3 regions of the Blautia caccae genome follow, and region 1 is predicted to be linked to each of the others. Evidence: predicted binding sites of a transcription regulator. Region 1 holds the regulator's gene; each other region holds the start of a gene.
What was found. The regulator Rex, encoded in region 1, represses fermentation and respiration genes when NADH is low (regulators of the CRP and FNR family bind a similar motif). The targets are predictions, from matches to a motif close to ATTGTTAANTANTTAACAAT.
Positions count from the first base shown of each region.

Region 1 (3,258 bases):
CTCAGTCGGTTTTTCTATGACTTCAATCTTATCCAGCATCTTTTCCCGGCTCTCAGCCCGCTTAATGGACTTTTCCCGGTTGAACTGCTTTAATTTGGCAATGACTTCCTCCTGGTGTTTGATCTCCTGCTGCTGATTGAGGTAGGCCTGGTAGGCATCTCTGCGAAGCTGGGCCTTTTTCTCACTGTAGGCGGAATAGTTTCCGCTGAAGGAGCTTACCTTTCCGTTGTCAATATCAATCACCTTGGTCACGATCCTGTCCAAAAAATACCGGTCGTGGGATACGATAAGGACAGCTCCCGGATAATTCAAAAGGTACGTCTCCAGCCAGGAGATAGAGTCCATATCCAGATGGTTGGTAGGCTCATCCAGAAGGATGATATCCGGTTTTGACAGCAGCAGGCGGCCAAGGGCCACACGGGTCTTCTGGCCTCCTGACAGGGTGGAGATTTCTTTTTCAAAGTCACTCTCCGGAAAGCCGAGTCCCTTCAGTACGCCCACAAGCTCACTTTTATACGCATAGCCGTTCTCCATCTCAAACTCATGGGTCAGCCGGGAATACGTCTCCATCAGGCGGTCCAGCTCCTCCCCTTGGGCGTGCTTCATCTGTTTTTCGGTTCTGCGCATATGGAGCTCCATATCCAGAATATGCTGTTTGACCTGGAGCAGAGAGTCATAGATGGTAAGCGCGCTGTCCAACTCCTGATGCTGGGCCAGATAGCCGATGGTCCTGCCCCTTGATAAGATTACCTCTCCGCTGTCCGCGGGAATCTCCTGCATGATGATGCGCAGCAGTGTGGATTTTCCTGCTCCGTTGATGCCCACCAGGGCGGCTTTTTCGCGTTCTTCTATATGGAAGGAGGCATCATGGATCAGATTCATGCCTCCGAACGATTTTTCAATGTTTTGACATGCCAGTATCATTTTATACGAATCTCCTTTATCTTTTGGTTCACCCTTCCTATTATATCGGAAATTCAGAATTTGACAACAGATAAAAACAACAATAACTGGAATTGTATTTGACTTTATTTTAACAATTATATATAATATTCCTATATGAAACAGAAAACTTAGACATAAGGAGGGTAAAGTCGTGGACGAAAAATGCATATCGAAAGCAGTCATCAGAAGACTTCCCCGATATTACAGATATTTAGGAGAACTTTTGGAAGATGGTGTGGAACGTATTTCCTCAAACGAGCTGAGCAGCAAGATGCGCGTGACCGCATCCCAGATCCGCCAGGACCTGAACAATTTCGGAGGATTCGGGCAGCAGGGATACGGCTATAATGTGCAGTACCTGTACACAGAGATCGCCAAGATCCTGGGGCTCGACAGGACCCACAACATGATCATCATCGGAGCCGGCAATCTGGGACAGGCACTGGCCAATTATGTACAGTTTGAAAAGCGCGGATTTAAAGTGGTGGGTATATTTGATGTGAATCCGGTTCTGAAAGGTATCTCTATCCGTGGGAACGAAATTCTTATGATGGATGAACTTCCCCAGTATCTGAAGGATAATGATGTTCAGATAGCAGCGCTGACTCTGCCTAAGAATAACGCGGAGGAGACAGCCAACCTGCTGGTGGAAAACGGAATCAAAGCCATCTGGAATTTCGCACATCTGGATCTGGAGGTCCCGGAGGATGTCATCGTGGAAAATGTACACCTTTCTGAGAGCCTCATGCGATTGTCTTATAACCTGAATTGTTATGTGACCGAACATAAAAAGTAAGAAAAGGCTGCTGCGGAATTTTTGCGGCGGCCTTTTGCTCTGCAGGAAGGTTTGACAGACGTCCCTGATTCATACCGGAATAAGAGAGGAGTGTATGATATGAAACAAATCGTAACCGGCGGACAGATGAAGCTATTGGATGAATACACGATCCACGAGATCGGGGTTCCCTCCCTGGTACTTATGGAGCGGGCAGCTCTGAGTGTCTGTCAGGCACTTCGGGAGGAAAATTTTCCTCTGAAAAGAGTTCTGGTGCTCTGCGGTACCGGAAATAACGGTGCGGACGGCGTAGCGGTGGCCCGTATACTCCATATGACAGGTGTCTCGGCAGATATCTGTATACTTGGAAAAAAGGACCATTATACAGAAGAAATGAGAAAGCAAGTGAAAATTGCAGAAAATTATCATATATCCTTTGTCAAGAATGCAGTACCTGCTGAATATACTACTATAGTAGATGCTGTCTTTGGTGTAGGCCTGTCCAGGGAAGTGGGCGGAAAATACAGGGACACCATCGAAGCTCTGAACCGGTCAGGGGCAAAGGTCATGGCAGTGGACATTCCCTCAGGTATCAGTGCTGATACGGGGAAAGTGCTGGGCTGCGCAGTGAAGGCTGATGTGACAGTCACCTTTGCTTATGAGAAGGCAGGTCTTTTATTCTACCCGGGCGCATCCTGCGCGGGCAAGGTAAGGACGGCTGATATCGGAATCTACAGGCTGCCTCAGAATGATTTTGAACTGTCCATACAGAGCTGTGAGGAGAAGGATCTGTGCCGGATTCCGGCGAGAAAACCGGACGGGAACAAAGGGACTTTCGGGAAAATATTCCTGGCAGCCGGCAGCCGGGATATAAGCGGCGCGGCATATCTCTCCGCCTGTGCGGCTCTTAGGGCCGGCGCAGGCATGATAAAGGTACATACCAGGGAAGAGAACCGTCAGGCACTGACCACAATGCTGCCGGAGGCCATGTACAGCTTTTATGACGATGAAGAGATCCGAAAAGAACAGATTCGGGAAGGGCTTGCATGGGCTGATGTGATCGGGGTAGGACCGGGACTCGGCACAGGACAGCAGGCGGAAGATATTTTGTATACCATACTGGCGGAGGGCAGAAAACCTCTGCTGATCGACGCGGACGGCCTGAATCTGCTGGCCGGCAGAATGGAAGTGCTGTCCCAATATCCGGCACCGGTCCTTGTGACACCGCATCTGGGTGAGTTTTCCAGAATCTCCGGGGTATCTGTGGAGGAGTGGAAGGAAGCGCCTCTTTACCTGACAAAACGTTTTGCCGGGAAATATCACCTGACAGTCGTGTGTAAAGATTCACGTACCGTCATTTCCGACGGCGGCGAGGAGATATTTATCAACACCTCCGGCAACAGCGGTATGGCAACAGCGGGAAGCGGGGACGTGCTCTTTGGCATCCTCATGGGATTTTTGTCCCAGGGACTTTCAGCCAGGGAGGCGGCAGCTCTCGGCGTTTATTTCCACGGTATGGCAGGGGATATGGCCGCCGC
Region 1 covers NZ_JBBMFP010000002.1:164,493-167,750, forward strand. The annotation lists gene WMO65_RS02600 (ABC-F family ATP-binding cassette domain-containing protein) at 1-924, opposite strand, end outside; gene WMO65_RS02605 (redox-sensing transcriptional repressor Rex) at 1,097-1,741, shown strand; gene WMO65_RS02610 (NAD(P)H-hydrate dehydratase) at 1,841-3,258, shown strand, end outside.

Region 2 (3,258 bases), on a different contig from region 1:
CTGGGAAAAGACAGCTTCCAGGAGGTAGATATCGCAGGTGTGGTTATGCCGATCACAAAACACAGCTTTATTGTAAAAGACGTGAAAAAGCTGGCGAAGACCATCCGTCGTGCTTTTGTCATTGCAAAGAGCGGACGGCCCGGCCCTGTCCTTGTGGATATCACCAAGGATGTGACTGCAGCCAAGACAGAATTTGAAACTACAGTGCCAAAGCCGGTGAAACCCTATGTGGCTGAGATTGAAGAAGCGGATCTGGCTAAAGCAGCAGATATGATCCGGGAGGCAAAACGTCCCTTTATCTTTGTGGGCGGCGGAGCCATCGCGTCCAACGCCTGGGAGGAGCTGCGCACACTTGCACACAAGATCCAGGCTCCTGTGACCGATTCCCTTATGGGAAAAGGCGCATTTTCCGGCGAGGATGAGCTGTATACCGGTATGCTGGGGATGCACGGAACCAAAGCCTCCAATCTGGGTGTGACAAAATGTGACCTGCTGATCACCGTGGGTGCCAGATTCAGTGACCGTGTGACCGGCAATACCAGAAACTTTGCCAGAAATGCGAAGGTGATCCAGATAGATGTGGATGCAGCGGAGATCAATAAAAATGTGCTGGTTGACTGCAGCGTTGTGGGTGACGCCAGAGAAGTTCTGAAACGCCTGAATGATATGCTGGAGCAGAAAGAACATAAAGAGTGGCTGGGATACATAGAGGAGCTGAAAGAAAAATATCCTCTGCGCTACAACCAGGAGGGCTTAAGCGGTCCTGCCATTATCGAGGAGATCTACCGCCAGACAAAAGGCGATGCCATAATTGTAACAGAGGTGGGACAGCACCAGATGTGGGCTGCTCAGTATTACAAATATAAAACACCCCGCACCTTCCTGTCCTCCGGCGGCCTGGGAACCATGGGCTACGGCCTTGGGGCAGCCATCGGCGCCAAGATGGGCAATCCGGACAAGGTGGTCATCAATGTGGCAGGAGACGGCTGTTTCCGTATGAACATGAATGAGATCGCAACAGCCACCAGAAATGATGTTCCCCTTATCCAGGTGGTCATCAATAACCAGGTGCTGGGAATGGTGCGTCAGTGGCAGACGCTGTTCTATGAGGGCAGATATTCTAATACAGTATTAAAAGACAAAGTTGATTTTGTCAAACTGGCAGAGGCCATGGGAGCAGTGGGTATCCGCGTGACCACAAAAGAGGAGCTGCAGGAAGCCCTTGCAAAAGCCATCCGGTTAAATACAACGGTGGTTCTGGACTGCATGATCGACAGTGATGATAAGGTATTCCCAATGGTACCGGCAGGGGCCAACATTGAGGATGCGTTCGACGAGGAAGACCTGAAAGCAAAACAGAAATAATATGTCTTTTGTAGAAAGACAAATGTTTTTATTGACAATAATATAACAAAGAGGTAGAATACTTCTTGTCAAGCAATTTATGCCACGTGTCCCCAGAGGGGGCATGTGGCGTAACCGTTTTGAAGAGTAAATCAACAGAGGAGGAAACAACAAGTGAGCAGAGTTTATAACTTTTCAGCAGGACCGGCTGTTCTGCCGGAGGAAGTGCTGCGGGAAGCGGCAGAAGAGATGCTGGATTATAAAGGAACAGGCATGTCTGTTATGGAGATGAGCCACCGTTCCAAAGCATTCGAGGATATCATACATACTGCGGAGGCAGATTTGAGAGAGCTGCTGCATATTCCGGATAACTATAAAGTATTATTTCTGCAGGGCGGTGCCCATCAGCAGTTTGCCATGATCCCCATGAACCTGATGAAAAACAAAGTGGCTGACTACATCGTAACAGGCCAGTGGGCGAAAAAAGCATGGCAGGAGGCACAGAAGTACGGGACAGCCAACAAGATCGCGTCCTCTGAGGATAAAACTTTCTCCTACATTCCGGACTGTTCCGACCTTCCCATCAGCCCGGATGCGGATTATGTGTACATCTGCGAGAACAATACGATATACGGAACAAAATTTAAAACACTGCCGGACACAAAGGGCAAGACCCTGGTGGCGGACGTTTCCTCCTGTTTCCTCTCCGAACCGATGGACGTGGAGAAATACGGTATTATTTACGGCGGCGCGCAGAAGAATATCGGCCCTGCAGGTGTGGTGATCGCCATCATCCGTGAGGATCTGATCACAGAGGATGTGCTTCCGGGAACACCGACCATGCTGACCTATAAGACACATGCGGACGCGGAGTCCTTATACAATACACCGAACTGCTACGGCATTTACATGTGCGGCAAGGTATTTCAGTGGCTGAAAAAACAGGGCGGCCTGAAAGCCATGAAAGAGCACAATGAGAAAAAAGCAAAGATCCTGTATGATTTCCTGGATGAGAGCGTAATGTTCAAAGGTACCGTGGAACCGGCTTCCCGTTCCCTTATGAATGTTCCCTTTGTCACAGGAGATAAGGATTTGGATGCGAAATTTATCAAAGAGGCCCAGGCGGCAGGCTTTGTGAATCTGAAAGGCCACAGAAGCGTAGGCGGCATGCGTGCCAGCATTTACAATGCCATGCCCATAGAGGGCGTGGAGGCTCTGGTTGCCTTTATGAAAAAATTTGAAAAGGAGAATGCTTGATCATGTACAGATATCACTGTTTAAATCCCATTTCCAGCGTAGGACTGGAGCATTTCCCGGCAAAATACGAGAGCACGGACAATATGTCTGATGCGGATGCCGTGCTGGTGAGAAGTGCAAACATGCATGAGATGGAGCTTCCGAAGAATGTGGTTGCCATTGCCAGAGCAGGTGCCGGCGTCAACAATATTCCGCTGGAAGAGTGCGCAAAGGACGGCGTGGTAGTCTTCAACACACCGGGAGCAAATGCCAATGGTGTAAAGGAGATGGTCATTGCCGGAATGCTGCTGGCATCCAGGGATATAGTGGGCGGTATCGAGTGGCTGGAGCACCAGGAAGCCACAGAGGATATCGGAAAGCTGGCTGAAAAGAAGAAAAAACAGTTTGCCGGCTGTGAGATCAGCGGCAGAAAGCTGGGTATCATCGGTCTTGGCGCCATCGGTGTAAAAGTGGCAAATGCCGCGGTACATCTGGGAATGGAAGTCTATGGATATGACCCCTTCATCTCCGTGGATGCTGCGTGGAACCTTTCCAGAAGCATTCACCACATCAATGACCTGAATGTGATCTACAAGGAATGCGATTATATCACCATTCACGTGCCGCTGATGGAATCCACAAGAAAGATGATCGGCGCGGATGAGATCGCCCAGATGA
Region 2 covers NZ_JBBMFP010000005.1:175,191-178,448, forward strand. The annotation lists gene ilvB (biosynthetic-type acetolactate synthase large subunit) at 1-1,365, shown strand, start outside; gene serC (3-phosphoserine/phosphohydroxythreonine transaminase) at 1,519-2,601, shown strand; gene WMO65_RS07495 (phosphoglycerate dehydrogenase) at 2,604-3,258, shown strand, end outside.
Region 2: serC (3-phosphoserine/phosphohydroxythreonine transaminase) is a predicted target of Rex. The motif match lies at 1,396-1,415, and genes of this name have one in related genera.

Region 3 (3,258 bases), on a different contig from region 1:
CTGGCAGGTAAAAAAAGCGGTGCTGCCATGCAAAAAAAAGCCTCCTCACTGATAAAAGAGACAAACGCGCGCCTGGAGAGAAAGAAGGCGAAAAGCCGCCCGGGTCTTCCGTCCCAAGAGGCGGTCAGGAAAAGACTGGAGGAGAATGCGCAGCGCCGGGCAGCCGCGGAAAGAGAGACACAGATCTGTGAAAAACGAGGAGCCAGGCTGGCAAAGGAAAGAAAAGAGGCAGAAGGAAAGCTGCTTCTGGAAGTAAAACAGCAGAAGTTTCCAAGCAGGGCAAAGGCCATGGAGGCATGTCTGGACAGAGAAGAGCTGGACCGTATGGAGAAAGAAACACAGGCATATGAAAATCATGTGAGGGACTTGCAGATCAGGATCAGGAGTCTGGCGCCTTCCCTGCGCGGAAAGAAACTGTGCCCGGAGGAGGAGGTACGGGAACAGATACAGCGGGCGGAACAGCAGCTGAAAATTGTGCGTAATAAACTCCGGGAGGAGTACAGTGCTCTTGAAAGGACAAAAGAGGTGCGCAGACAGCTTCAGGTATTGTTTGAGGAGAGCAGCAGGACAGAGAAGACCAGGCTGGCTCTGCAGGGCCTTTCTGACACTGCCTGCGGCAGCCTGAAGGGAAAGCCGAAGATATCCCTGGAGCGCTATGTGCAGTCCGCTTATTTCCGTATGATCACCCAGGAGGCCAACAGGCGGCTGGAACACATGTCTTCAGGCAGATACGAACTGCTCGTGCGGGAGGAAAAGGAAAATCTGCAGTCCAGGTCCGGTCTGGATCTGGATGTCTATGATTACCATACCGGCAAGGTGAGAAGCATCCGTTCCCTGTCCGGCGGAGAGAGCTTTCAGGCAGCGCTGAGCCTGGCCCTCGGTGTCTCCGGGGTCATCGGGCAGTTTGCGGGAGGCATCCGGGTGGAGACCGTGTTTGTTGACGAGGGTTTCGGCAGTCTGGATGAGCAGTCTTTGGAGACTGCGGTGGAGACTTTATCGGCTCTTTCCAGGGAGGACTGCCTGGTGGGAATCATCTCCCATGTGCCGGAGTTAAAAGAGCGTATAGAATGCAGGATAGAGGTGGAAAAAAACAGGGGCGGAAGTTCCGTGTTTTTCACCGCTTGAACCTCTAAAAAAACATAAGAATAACTTGATAAAAAAGCCGAAAGCATGTATAATGAATTTATTGATAAATTATTGTCATTTACTGCGCCCAAAAGCGGGAAAAGCAGTAGGGAAAGGATGGAAAAATGCATTTAATCAACGACGAAAATGGCAACATGGTTCCTCACGGACATGACCATGAGCATGACCATGTTCACAGCCATGAACACAGCCACGGCTGCAGCAGCTGTTCAGAGGGCGAATGTGGCGGAAATTGTACAGAGGAAGTGGTAGCACTTTTGAACTATATGCTTTCCCACAACGAGCATCACGCACAGGAGCTTGATCAGATGGCAGATAATCTGTCAAAGCTTGGCATGGAAGATGCAGCCAAGACCATCAAGGAAGGCGTTGCTGATTTCCAGAAAGGAAATATGCGTCTGGGCCTGGCACTGACACTGGTAAAAGAACATTTGAAGGAGGCGTAGGCTATGTGTCTTGCAACTGTACAGAGAAGCGATGACAACACGGTCATCTGCAGAAATGTGAGCAGAATCGACGTAGATGGTGAAAAGCTTATCATACGTGACATCATGGGCGAGGAGCGAACCATTATCGGTAAAATATTAATGGTGGACCTTGCAAACAGCCTTGTTAAGCTGGACTGCCAGTAAGCAGCAGAAAAAGTATGGAGGACTTTCTGCTGTGCCAACACACGATTTTAGGGCTTCGGCCTTAAAAATAAATAAACAAAGCGGAGGTAGTAACTATGAAATTATCTGAAGCAATGAAGAACAAAATGCTCCTTTCATTTGAGCTGTTCCCACCAAAGACAGACAAAGGTATGGAAAATCTGCCGGGAACGATCGAGCATCTTTGTAAGTACCAGCCGGAGTACATTTCCTGTACATACGGTGCGGGCGGAACCAATGTGGGCAAGAACATGGATGTATGTAAAATGATCAAAGACGCCGGAACCATCCCGGTAACACATTTTACATGTATCGGTAACACCGCAGAAGGAATCAAAGAACAGCTTCAGAATTACCTGGACAATGGCGTAGATCATATGCTGGCACTTCGCGGCGACCTTCCATTCGGATGGACAGGAACCGGCGGAGATTTCGCTTACGCAACAGATCTGGTAGCTTATGTCCGCAAAGAATTCGGCGATAAGATCGAAATCGCTGTAGCAGGTTCACCGGAAGGACATATCGCATGCCGCAGTCTTGAATCTGATATCGCTGTCCTGAAACAGAAACAGGATAACGGTGCTGACTACATCATGACTCAGCTTTGCTGGGATATGGAGCAGTTCAAACGCTGGCTGGATGCCATCCGTACTGCAGGCGTTACAATGCCGGTTGACGTTGGAATTATGCCGATTCTGGATCAGGCTGCTACAATCAATATGGCACTGTCACGTAATGGCTGTGTAATGCCGCGTAAACTTTGCGAGATCATCTCCAAAAACTGGATCTTCCCGAATCCGTTCGACAAAGATCCGTTCGACGCTGCTGTTGATGAAAAGAAAGCAGCATTCAAAGAGGCAGGTATCGAGTACACAATCAGACAGATCGATGAGTACCGCGCACTGGGCGTTAACGGTATCCATCTGTATGCTCTGAACAAATGGAAAGACGTATCTGAAATCATTGACAGATGCGGTCTTCGCACACTTGTTTAAAATGTATTAAAATCATATTTTAGGAGGTGCCCTTTTCATGGCACATGTAATTGCAATTGCCGGCAAAGGCGGCGTAGGCAAGACGACCCTGACAGGCCTGATCATCCAGTATCTGGCTGAAAAAGGCAGGGGACCGATTCTTGCAGTAGATGCAGATGCGAATTCAAACTTAAATGAAGTCCTGGGCATGGAGCTTGAGGCAACTCTGGGCGATATCCGTGAGGAAGTGGCCCGTGCGGAGATGTCAAAGGAAAATCCCATTCCGGCCGGAATGACAAAAGCTGATTATATGGAATTCAAGTTTGATGATGCATTGATTGAAAATGATGATTATGACCTGCTTGTCATGGGACGTACCCAGGGGAAAGGCTGCTACTGCTTCGTGAATGGACTTCTGCAGGCTCAGCTTGCAAAGCTGCAAAAGAATTATCCATATATCATCGTGGACAATGAAGCCGGTATGGAGC
Region 3 covers NZ_JBBMFP010000035.1:3,318-6,575, reverse strand. The annotation lists gene WMO65_RS24410 (SbcC/MukB-like Walker B domain-containing protein) at 1-1,125, shown strand, start outside; gene WMO65_RS24405 (DUF8180 domain-containing protein) at 1,251-1,592, shown strand; gene WMO65_RS24400 (CooT family nickel-binding protein) at 1,596-1,778, shown strand; gene WMO65_RS24395 (methylenetetrahydrofolate reductase) at 1,874-2,791, shown strand; gene WMO65_RS24390 (ATP-binding protein) at 2,829-3,258, shown strand, end outside.
Region 3: WMO65_RS24405 (DUF8180 domain-containing protein) is a predicted target of Rex. The motif match lies at 1,186-1,205, and genes of this name have one in related genera.